DNA from 3 places in the Pseudomonas sp. PAMC25584 genome. Region 2 is predicted to be linked to each of the others. Evidence: riboswitches for the same ligand, from Rfam matches in the RefSeq annotation. Region 2 holds a riboswitch; each other region holds the start of a gene.
The links. Region 2 has a riboswitch for cobalamin ahead of cobW (cobalamin biosynthesis protein CobW). Riboswitches for the same ligand answer to the same signal wherever they lie in the genome.
Positions count from the first base shown of each region.

Region 1 (3,153 bases), 930 kb from region 2:
TGAAGCTGGATACGCTGTCCAAAGCGTATTGGCAGAATGCCTACCTGAGCGCCAAGCGTGTGTTGCCGGCTGAAAACCTGGCGCGTAACCCTTAGATAAAACCTAGACCCAAATGTGGGAGGGCGCTTGCTCCCGATGAGGGCGTGTCAGTCCCTGCATTTGGTGACTGACCCACCGCTATCGGGAGCAAGCGCCCTCCCACATTTGTTTTGTGGTGGTCTTGGGGGCGGTTACTTAGCCGCAGAAACCCGCCACACCTTATTCCCCACATCATCCGCCACCAGCAAGCCGCCCTGCTTGTCGATGACCACGCCAACCGGTCGGCCCATGGCTTTCTCGTCGCTGTTGAGGAACCCGGTCAGCACGTCCACCGGCGGCCCCTTCGGCTTGCCGCCCTCGAACGGTACGAAGATCACCTTGTAGCCGCTGTGCGGCTTGCGGTTCCACGAACCGTGCTGGCCGATGAACGCGCCGTTGATAAAGGGCGCCGGCAGTTTGCTGCCCTCGGCGAAGGTCAGGCCTAGCGAGGCGGTGTGCGGGCCTACGGCGTAGTCCGGCGCAATGGCTTTGGCCACCATGTCCAGGTTTTGCGGCGTGACGCGTACATCCACGTGCTGCCCGTAGTAGCTGAAGGGCCAGCCATAAAAGGCGCCATCCTGGACCGACGTGATGTAGTCCGGTACCAGGTCGCTACCGATCTCATCGCGCTCGTTCACGGCCGTCCACAGCTTGCCGCTCTGCGGTTCCCAGGCCATGCCGTTAGGGTTGCGCAGGCCGGAGGCGAAGATACGGTGCTGGCCGTTGGCGCGGTCGACTTCCCAGATCGCGGCGCGGCCTTGTTCCGCCTCCAGGCCGTTCTCCGCCACGTTGCTGTTGGAACCCACGCTCACATACAGCTTGCTGCCGTCCTTGCTGGCCACCACGTTTTTCGTCCAGTGGTGGTTGATGCTGCCGCCGGGCAGGTCGATGACCTTGCTGCCGGCGGTCTTGATCGCGGTCTCGCCCGTCTGATAGGGAAAGCGCAGCAGCTTGTCCGAATCGGCCACGTACAGGTCATTGCCGACCAGCGTCATGCCGAAGGGCGAGTTGAGGTTTTCCAGGAATACCGTGCGGGTCTCCGCGACCCCATCATGGTCGGCATCGCGCAGCAGGGTGATGCGGTTCGGGCTCGGTACCCCGGCGCCGGCGCGGCCCATGACTTTCTCCATCACCCAGCCACGAAGGCCTTTGGAATCATCCGGCTTGGGCGGCGCGTTGGTTTCCGCCACCAGCACATCGCCGTTGGGTAATACGTACAGCCAGCGCGGGTGGTCCAGGCCTTCGGCGAAGGCCGCCACCTGGGTGCCGGCGGCGGCCGTGGGCTTGGTGCCCGCTGGCCAGCCAATGGCCGGGGCGATGTTCACAGTGGGGATCAGCGTCTTGTTCGGCTCCGGCAATTGCGGTGAGGGCCCGGTGCCGTCGGATACCTTCAGGGTCGAGCTTTCGCCGCAGGCGGCAAGGCTGCCCGCGAGCATGATCAGTAAGGCGAGTCTTGTTTTATGCATGGTTTTCTCCTGGATGCCTGTAAGGGTAGAGGTGTGTGTTGCGACGATGGTTCAAGTACAAGGCCAGCTTTAATTGACGCTCCACCCCCAACCCACTAACCTTCGCGGCTTGTTCCAGGTGCTCTGTGACCTACGGGTCGACTGAGTGAAACAGGGAAGCCGGTGAGTGAGCGCACTTGTACACAGTGTTGCCGCGATTCCGGCGCTGCCCCCGCAACGGTAAATGAGTCAAAACGGTGCTGTTTGCCACTGTATCGCCCGCGATATGGGAAGGCGCGCCGTCGGCGTGTGCTCTAGCGCGCCACTCATGAGCCCGGAGACCGGCCCGGATCATCCAACAGCATCACGGTGGGCGATGCTTGGCTGTCTGTTTTTGATTTTTCCTGCCCGCCGTTTTTGTCCAGCCCCAACGGAGAGCTGCCATGACCGATTCCCCCGAGCGCGACGAACGCCACCTGGCGCGCATGCTGCGTAAAAAAGCCGTGATCGATGAGCGCATCGCCAATTCTCCGAACGAATGCGGCTTGCTGCTGGTGCTGACCGGCAACGGCAAAGGCAAGAGCAGCTCGGCATTTGGCATGCTGGCCCGCGCCATGGGCCACGGCATGCAGTGCGGTGTGGTGCAGTTCATCAAGGGGCGCAACAGCACCGGCGAAGAGCTGTTCTTCCGCCACTTCCCCGAGCAAGTGCGTTTTCATGTGATGGGCGAGGGTTTTACCTGGGAAACCCAGGACCGCCAGCGCGACATCGCGGCCGCCGAAGCTGCCTGGGCGGTGTCCCGCCAATTGCTGCAAGACCCGTCCATCCGCCTGGTGGTGCTGGATGAGCTGAACATCGCGCTCAAGCACGGCTATCTCGACCTGGATCAAGTCCTTGGTGACCTGCAGGCCCGCCCGCCGATGCAGCACGTGGTCGTCACCGGCCGTGGCGCCAAGCCCGAGCTGATCGAAATGGGCGACACCGTCACCGAGATGGGCATGCTCAAGCACGCATTCCAAGCCGGTATCAAGGCACAGAAAGGCGTCGAACTTTGAATCAGCCCCGTCATTGCCCGGCCGTCTTGATCGCCGCGCCGGCGTCCGGCCAGGGCAAAACCACGGTCACCGCCGCGCTGGCCCGTTTGCACCGCAACCTGGGTCGCAAGGTGCGCGTGTTCAAATGCGGCCCGGACTTCCTCGACCCGATGATTCACGAGCGCGCCAGCGGTGCGCCGGTGTATCAATTGGATATGTGGATGGTAGGCGAGCAGGAAAGTCGCCGCTTGCTGTGGGAAGCGGCGGGGGAGGCGGACCTGATCCTGATCGAAGGCGTGATGGGCCTGTTCGACGGCACGCCTTCCAGCGCTGACCTGGCGCGACACTTCGGTGTGCCGGTGCTCGGCGTGATCGATGGCACGGCCATGGCACAAACCTTCGGTGCCTTGGCCCTCGGCCTGGCACGCTACCAGCCGGACTTGCCGTTCGCCGGCGTGCTGGCCAACCGCGTCGGCACCCTGCGCCATGCACAACTGCTTGAAGGCAGCCTCACCGAAGGCCTGCGCTGGTATGGCGCGCTGTCCCGCGAGACCGCTATCGAATTGCCCAGCCGCCACCTGGGCCTGGTGCAAGCC
Region 1 covers NZ_CM176870.1:4,478,787-4,481,939, reverse strand. The annotation lists gene ACS5Q8_RS20770 (C40 family peptidase) at 1-95, shown strand, start outside; gene ACS5Q8_RS20765 (PQQ-dependent sugar dehydrogenase) at 231-1,544, opposite strand; cobalamin riboswitch at 1,644-1,887, shown strand; gene cobO (cob(I)yrinic acid a,c-diamide adenosyltransferase) at 1,967-2,578, shown strand; gene ACS5Q8_RS20755 (cobyrinic acid a,c-diamide synthase CobB) at 2,575-3,153, shown strand, end outside.
Region 1: it holds a riboswitch for cobalamin, as region 2 does, so the genes downstream of both, cobO (cob(I)yrinic acid a,c-diamide adenosyltransferase) here and cobW (cobalamin biosynthesis protein CobW) in region 2, are expected to answer to the same signal.

Region 2 (3,153 bases):
AAGCGGGCAGGGGCGCCGCTGAGCTGTTCGGCCAGGGCCAGGGCAGCGCTTTCGGCGATGCCGTAACAACCGGTATGGGCAAAGGCGACGGCAGATCTATGGCTCAGGCGACCTTCATACACCGCCAGTTGCGCGGCGCTGAAGCACTGCAGTGGCAGGTTCAGGACTTGCGCTAGAGCTAGCAAGCCCGGCTCGTCCTGCTTGCGATCAATGCTGGCGAGCGCCGTGATGCGGTGGCGCTCGATACCGCCCTCGGCGAGGGCGGCGTCCAGCAGGTCGAGCAGGGCTTGCAGCGCGCAGCCACGCTGGCAGCCCAGGCCGACCACCAGGTTCATGCCGAGTATCGATCGTCGCGATTGCGGCGAAACAGCCAGGCGCTGATCAGGCCCAACGCCAGCCAGAACGCGACGTTGGTCAGTTGCGAGGCGATCTTGAACTGCGCCTCCAGAGCCTCAGGGGCTAGCATCGAATGTACTTCAGGTTGCGGTGCGCCAATCACATGGGGCACCACGAGGATCGCCGCGCCCAGCGCTTTGAGCAGCCAGTTGCCTCCAAATACCAGCAGCGCGATACCGGCCGCGGTTGAGGCCGCAGTGCCAATCCACCAGATCTGCCGTTGCGCCAGGTCGGCGGCGGCAGTGCCCGGCAATTCCGGTGGCAGGCCCAGGGTTGGTGCCAGGACAAAGGTCGCGTAGCCGGCCAGGCCCCACAGCAGCCCTTGAGCCGTGCGGGTCGGCGCGCGCAGGGTGTAGAGACCGGCGAGCATCAGCGCGAAACCGACCGCCACCACCAGGTTGCCGCCGGTGGTGGACAGCACGCGTTGCCAGCCGTCTTCCGGTTCCCAGGCTTCGGCGTCATGGGTGTGCGCGGTTGTACCGGCGGCGTGCTCATGCACCACTTCCGTCGCGGCCGGGGCTTTTTCAAAGGTTTCCGCCTGCATGATCAGCGGGGCGACCCAGAAACTTTGCAGCAAGGTTAGCAACAGGGCGGCCAGCAGCCCGCTGAAACCTGCGGTTTGCGCAATACGCTTGATCATGTCGGCAGCTCTCAATGGCACGGGAACGCGGCGCTGTGGCGGGTATCGTGGGCGGCGTTGTGTACCGCTTCGATATGCGAGAACCCAGCGAAATACACCAGGCACGCGCCGAGGATCGACGCGCCGATGGCGGCGCTCAAGCGTTGGCTCAGGGTGGTGGTGCTGCTGGCGGTATGCGAGGTGCTGCTGATGATCGACATGGCGCGTCCCTTCAGGGTTTCAGGGTGACACGAGCGCATGAAAACCCCACGAGCCAGGCACGCAGAATTCAAACAGCGCCCGCCCACCGCGGGTTTGTTGGATGATTTTTTCGGGCCGGTCTCCGGGCTTGCGAGGGGGCTCTTGAACTGAGTCCTGAAAGCATCGCCTTCCCATGCACAAAGCACAGTGGCTGTGACGCTTCGCTCGCTTACCGTTGCGGGGGCAGCACCGGACTGGTCATATCGCTATGACTCACCGGTTTCCCGTTTCACCCTGTGAAGGGCACCCGAAACAAGGTGAGTAGGAAAGCATGCAGGGCGACGGTAGTCAAATTGACCGAGCCCCTGTAGCCTTGCACCTTCGAGGTTCTTCGGCCCAGGCCGAAGCTAAGAAGGGAACGCGGTTCAAGCCGCGGCTGCCCCCGCAACTGTGAAGGGTTTATCTGACTGCCACGCCACTGCCATCAAGGCGGGAAGGCGCAGCCAGCGCCGGTCGCAAGACCCGCAAGCCTCAAGCCAGGAGACCTGCCTCGTAACCGATTTTTCAATTCAACCGGGCGGGGTGATCCGGTGACGAAATCTGCTGCTGCGCGCTGCGCAGGGCCTATCGTCCCGTATGCCCGCCCCCAAGGGCATCCGATGAAAACACTGGCCAAACTCCCCGTCACCATCGTTACCGGCTTTCTCGGCTCGGGCAAAACCACCTTGCTGCGCCATATGCTCGATAACGCCCAGGGCCGTCGCATCGCGGTGATCGTCAACGAGTTCGGCGAGCTGGGCATCGACGGTGAAATCCTCAAGCAGTGCTCCATCGGGTGCACCGAGGAAGAAGCCAACGGTCGCGTGTATGAGCTGGCCAACGGCTGCCTGTGCTGCACCGTGCAGGAAGAGTTCTTTCCGGTGATGCGCGAGCTGGTCGCCCGTCGCGGCGACCTCGACCATATCCTCATCGAAACCTCCGGCCTGGCCCTGCCAAAGCCCCTAGTGCAGGCGTTCCAGTGGCCGGAAATCCGCAGCGCCTGCACGGTCGATGCAGTGATCACCGTGGTCGACAGTCCCGCTGTGGCGGCCGGCACCTTCGCTGCGTTCCCGGACCAGGTCGACGCCCAGCGCAAGCTCGACCCGAACCTGGACCACGAATCACCGCTGCATGAGCTGTTCGCCGACCAACTGGCCAGCGCCGACCTGGTGATCCTCAACAAGTGCGACCTGATCAGCCCCGAAGACCTGGCCCGCGTGCGCCTGGAAGTCGCTGAAGAGCTGCCGCCGGCGGTGAAGATCATCGAAGCCAGCAGCGGTCGTGTGCCGCTGGACGTGTTGATCGGCCTGGACGCCGGCTCCGAAGAGCACATCGACGGTCGCCACAGCCATCACGATCATCATCACGAAGGTGAAGACGATCATGATCACGATGCGTTCGACTCCATTTCCATCGACCTGCCCCAGTCCGACGAAGCGCTGCTGCTCGACGCCCTGACCCAACTGGTGGTGCAGCACGGCATCCTGCGCGTCAAAGGCTTCGCGGCGATCCCGAACAAGCCGATGCGCCTGCTGATCCAGGGCGTGGGCACGCGCTTCGACAAGCACTTCGATCGGGCCTGGAGCGCCGACGAAGCGCGCATCACGCGCCTGGTGCTGATCGGCCAGGAGCTGGATGCGGCGGGCCTCGAAGCGCAATTGCGCGCCGCCCTCAGCGTTTAACCCATGCACCTGCTCAGGACCCAGCCCGGCGGTTTCGTCGCGGACGACAATATTGCCGACCTTGGGCAAACCCCCGCCGAGCTGGTGATCCTGTGCAGTGGCGACTCCAGCCTGGCGCTACTCGCTGAAGCGGCCCAGCAATTGCCCGAGGACTACCCCAGCTTTCGCCTGGCCAACCCGATGCAGGTGCAGAACCATGCGTCGGTGGACTTGTAC
Region 2 covers NZ_CM176870.1:3,549,128-3,552,280, reverse strand. The annotation lists gene ACS5Q8_RS16160 (cobalamin biosynthesis protein) at 1-335, opposite strand, end outside; gene ACS5Q8_RS16155 (CbtA family protein) at 332-1,036, opposite strand; gene ACS5Q8_RS16150 (CbtB domain-containing protein) at 1,048-1,236, opposite strand; cobalamin riboswitch at 1,333-1,542, opposite strand; cobalamin riboswitch at 1,584-1,783, shown strand; gene cobW (cobalamin biosynthesis protein CobW) at 1,876-2,937, shown strand; gene cobN (cobaltochelatase subunit CobN) at 2,941-3,153, shown strand, end outside.

Region 3 (3,153 bases), 680 kb from region 2:
CCAGCACTTGGAGCACCACGTGTGGCGTGATGGCGGTTTCGCCGATGGCCACGCCGGCGAGCACGGCGATCAGCAGCAACGCCAGGGCAAGCACGGTTCGTATCAGGCTGGCGCTCATTTCGGCAGGTCGTAGCCGTCGATGGCCGTGGCCAGTTGTTCAAGGCCCTCGAAGGTGCGCACGCTGGCCTGCAGGGCCATGGCGTCGAGGATGATGATGCGGTTGTGTTTAACCGCGTCCATGTTGCGCGTCACCGGGTCGCTGCGCAGGAAGGCCAGCTTCTGTTCATGATCGTCAGCCGGGTAGCGGCGGCGGTCCATACGCGCGATCACCAGCACGGTGGGGTTGGCCTTGGCGATGGTTTCCCAGCCGACGGCGGGCCATTCCTCATCGGACTGCACCACGTTGCGCAGGCCGAGGGTTTGCAGCATGAACTCAGGGACGCCCTTGTGGCCGGCCACGTAGGGATCGCTGGCCATCTCGGCGCTGGAGAACCACACCAACGCGCTGGCCTGCTTGAGCCCCTTGCTGTGCACCGTGGCGACGGACTTGGCCAGGCGTGTCTTGAGTTCATCGTTGAGTTGCCGGCCGCGATCTTGTACGTCGAAAATCTCGGCCAGTTGGCGGATGCTCTTGTAGATCGTGTCGACACGGAATGGCTCCAGCCGCGTGCCGTCGGCGCCCACCCGGTTGTCCTTGCCTTCGCAGTCGGAGGGCAACAGGTAGGTGGCGATCTTCAACTCATGAAACTGCTCGCGGGTGCCCACCACGCCTTGCGGGCCGACCACCCATTCCAGCTCGGCCGCCACCAGTTGCGGGCGTTTGGCGATCACCGACTCGAAACTCGGTTCGTTATTGGCCAGGCGTTCGATGTTGTCGTTCAGCGCCTTGAATGGCGGCAACACGTTGTTGAACCACAGCGACGTGCCGACTACTTTATCGCCCACGCCGAGGGCATAGAGCATTTCGGTGGCAGCCTGGCCGATGGTCACGCTGCGGGCGGGCGCTTGCGCGAAGGTCAGGGTGCTGCCGCAGTTCTCCACCGTCAGCGGGTACTGAGTGGGGTTGGCTTGGGCCAGGGCACACAAGCCCAGCCCGGTGAGCAGGGCGATAACGCGTGGCAGCATGGGGCAATCTCCTTGAAGCCGTACCTGGAGCTGGGGATGTACGGTTCGGAAATACGCCCTCGACCGCTGCGGTTGAGGCAGGCAAGGATGTCCTTCCCGGACACCCCGCCGGTTAGTGATTTTGCTGGGCCGGCAGGTCTCCTGACTGATGCGTCGTCGCCACGCTCCGGCCTTCCCGGACGTGGTCCAGTGGCAGTGGGGGAGCAGGCTCGGCATCTACAGTTGCGGGGGCAGTTCCGATTGGCGCGATGTACCGCGCTTCGGATTCCCTATTAGTCCCGTTTGGGAACCGGCGCGGTATGGTAGTCGATCACGGCGAGGCGATATAGCCTTAGGTCGCCCGGTCAGAGACGAATATCTTCAGGGCCCTGGATCAGCGCTTCAATTCGCGTCCCCGTGGCGCGCTCTTCGTTGCTGAAACCGTCGTAGTCGGCCAGGTTGCCGAAGCGAATACCGGTCAATCGCTCTATCTGAATCACGCTGCGTTGGTAGGTTCTGAGCTGGCCGAACATGAGGTCGAGCTGACCCAGTTCACGGCTTTGGTCGATCATGTAGGCGCTGGCGGAGGGCTCGCCGTCGTCGCTGAGGTAGGCGACCACTTTCCAGAATGCCTTGGGGATTTTAACGCCCCGGTAAACACGGTCGTCGTCAGCCAGCACCGGGCCGGTAAACACCGTGGCCCGGGCTTTCCAGCGTTGAGTGTTATCGAGAATGTAGTCCTCGAGCTCCAGCCAGGTCTTCTGGTTGAACCCGCTCATCTGCGGTGAGCAGTTGGTGAAGTGGAAGGTGTCGGCATTGGCCGTGTTGGCGGCGTCGCCCCAGTTGGGGTCTTGTCGGCGTACCAGGTGACCGCGGTCCAGGCCATTGTTGGTGTAGAGCGCGTCGCCCACCTGTGCGCTGATGGGCAGGCGACCGTCGTAGGCCCAGGCGTCGTTGCTGCGGATGATATCCACATGCTGTCCGCCATCGATATTGGCGCCCACGTAGAGCGCCAGTCGCCTCGAGCGGGACATGGTCACTGAGAAATGCGTGTAGTCCAGGCGCAGCGGTTGTACGTCAGCCGCCAGGGCCTCATCCACCGTGGGCCATGGCACCACGAAGCGGTCGAGAAACGCTTCAGCGTAGCCGCCCCGGTCCTGCAGGTCCTTGGCCGCGGTGACGCGCACAGTCGCCGCCCTGGCCTCCATGAGGCTGGGGCTGGCCGCGATCAACGGGCGCAGATCGGCGAGCCGGGGGCGGCGCGAAAGGTCGATTTTGGCGGTGCGTGGGGGCATCGTAAGTTCCTCGCAGTCCTTGGATAAACGCTACTGCAGCATAGCTTCATGACAATTTGGGCCAAGCCGTCGCAGCATGACTATCCTTGAACGGTTACCCGGACGTTCACCACCCGCCAAAATGGAGCCAGCCAATGTGTGTTCGCCAGCATCGCAATCCGATTTTCTGCCTGATCCCGCCGTACATGCTCGACCAGATCGCCCGCAATGGCGATAAAGCGCAACGCGACGTCGCGTTACGGACACGCGCCAAAGACAGCACGTTCCGTTCGTTGCGCATGGTTGCCGTGCCCTCCAAAGGGGCCGCCCATATGGCCCTGGCTATGGGCGCCGACAAACGGCGTTCGATCTACAGCGCCGAGGGCGCCGATAGCCTGCCGGGCAAGCTGATCCGTGGCGAAGGGCAACCTGCCAGTGGTGATGTCGCGGTGGACGAGGCCTATGACGGGTTGGGCGCCACGTTCGATTTTTTTGATCAGGTCTTCGACCGCAATTCCATTGACGACGCCGGTATGGCACTGGACGCGACGGTTCATTTTGGCCAGAGCTACAACAATGCGTTCTGGAATTCGAGCCAGATGGTGTTTGGTGATGGCGATCAGCAGCTATTCAACCGGTTCACGATCGCCCTTGATGTCATTGGCCATGAGTTGGCCCACGGTGTGACCGAGGATGAGGCCAAGTTGATGTATTTCAATCAATCCGGTGCGTTGAACGAGTCGCTGTCTGACGTGTTCGGTTCACTCATCAAGCA
Region 3 covers NZ_CM176870.1:4,231,476-4,234,628, reverse strand. The annotation lists gene ACS5Q8_RS19650 (FecCD family ABC transporter permease) at 1-106, opposite strand, end outside; gene ACS5Q8_RS19645 (ABC transporter substrate-binding protein) at 115-1,125, opposite strand; cobalamin riboswitch at 1,240-1,434, opposite strand; gene ACS5Q8_RS19640 (DNA/RNA non-specific endonuclease) at 1,470-2,399, opposite strand; gene ACS5Q8_RS19635 (M4 family metallopeptidase) at 2,534-3,153, shown strand, end outside.
Region 3: it holds a riboswitch for cobalamin, as region 2 does, so the genes downstream of both, ACS5Q8_RS19645 (ABC transporter substrate-binding protein) here and cobW (cobalamin biosynthesis protein CobW) in region 2, are expected to answer to the same signal.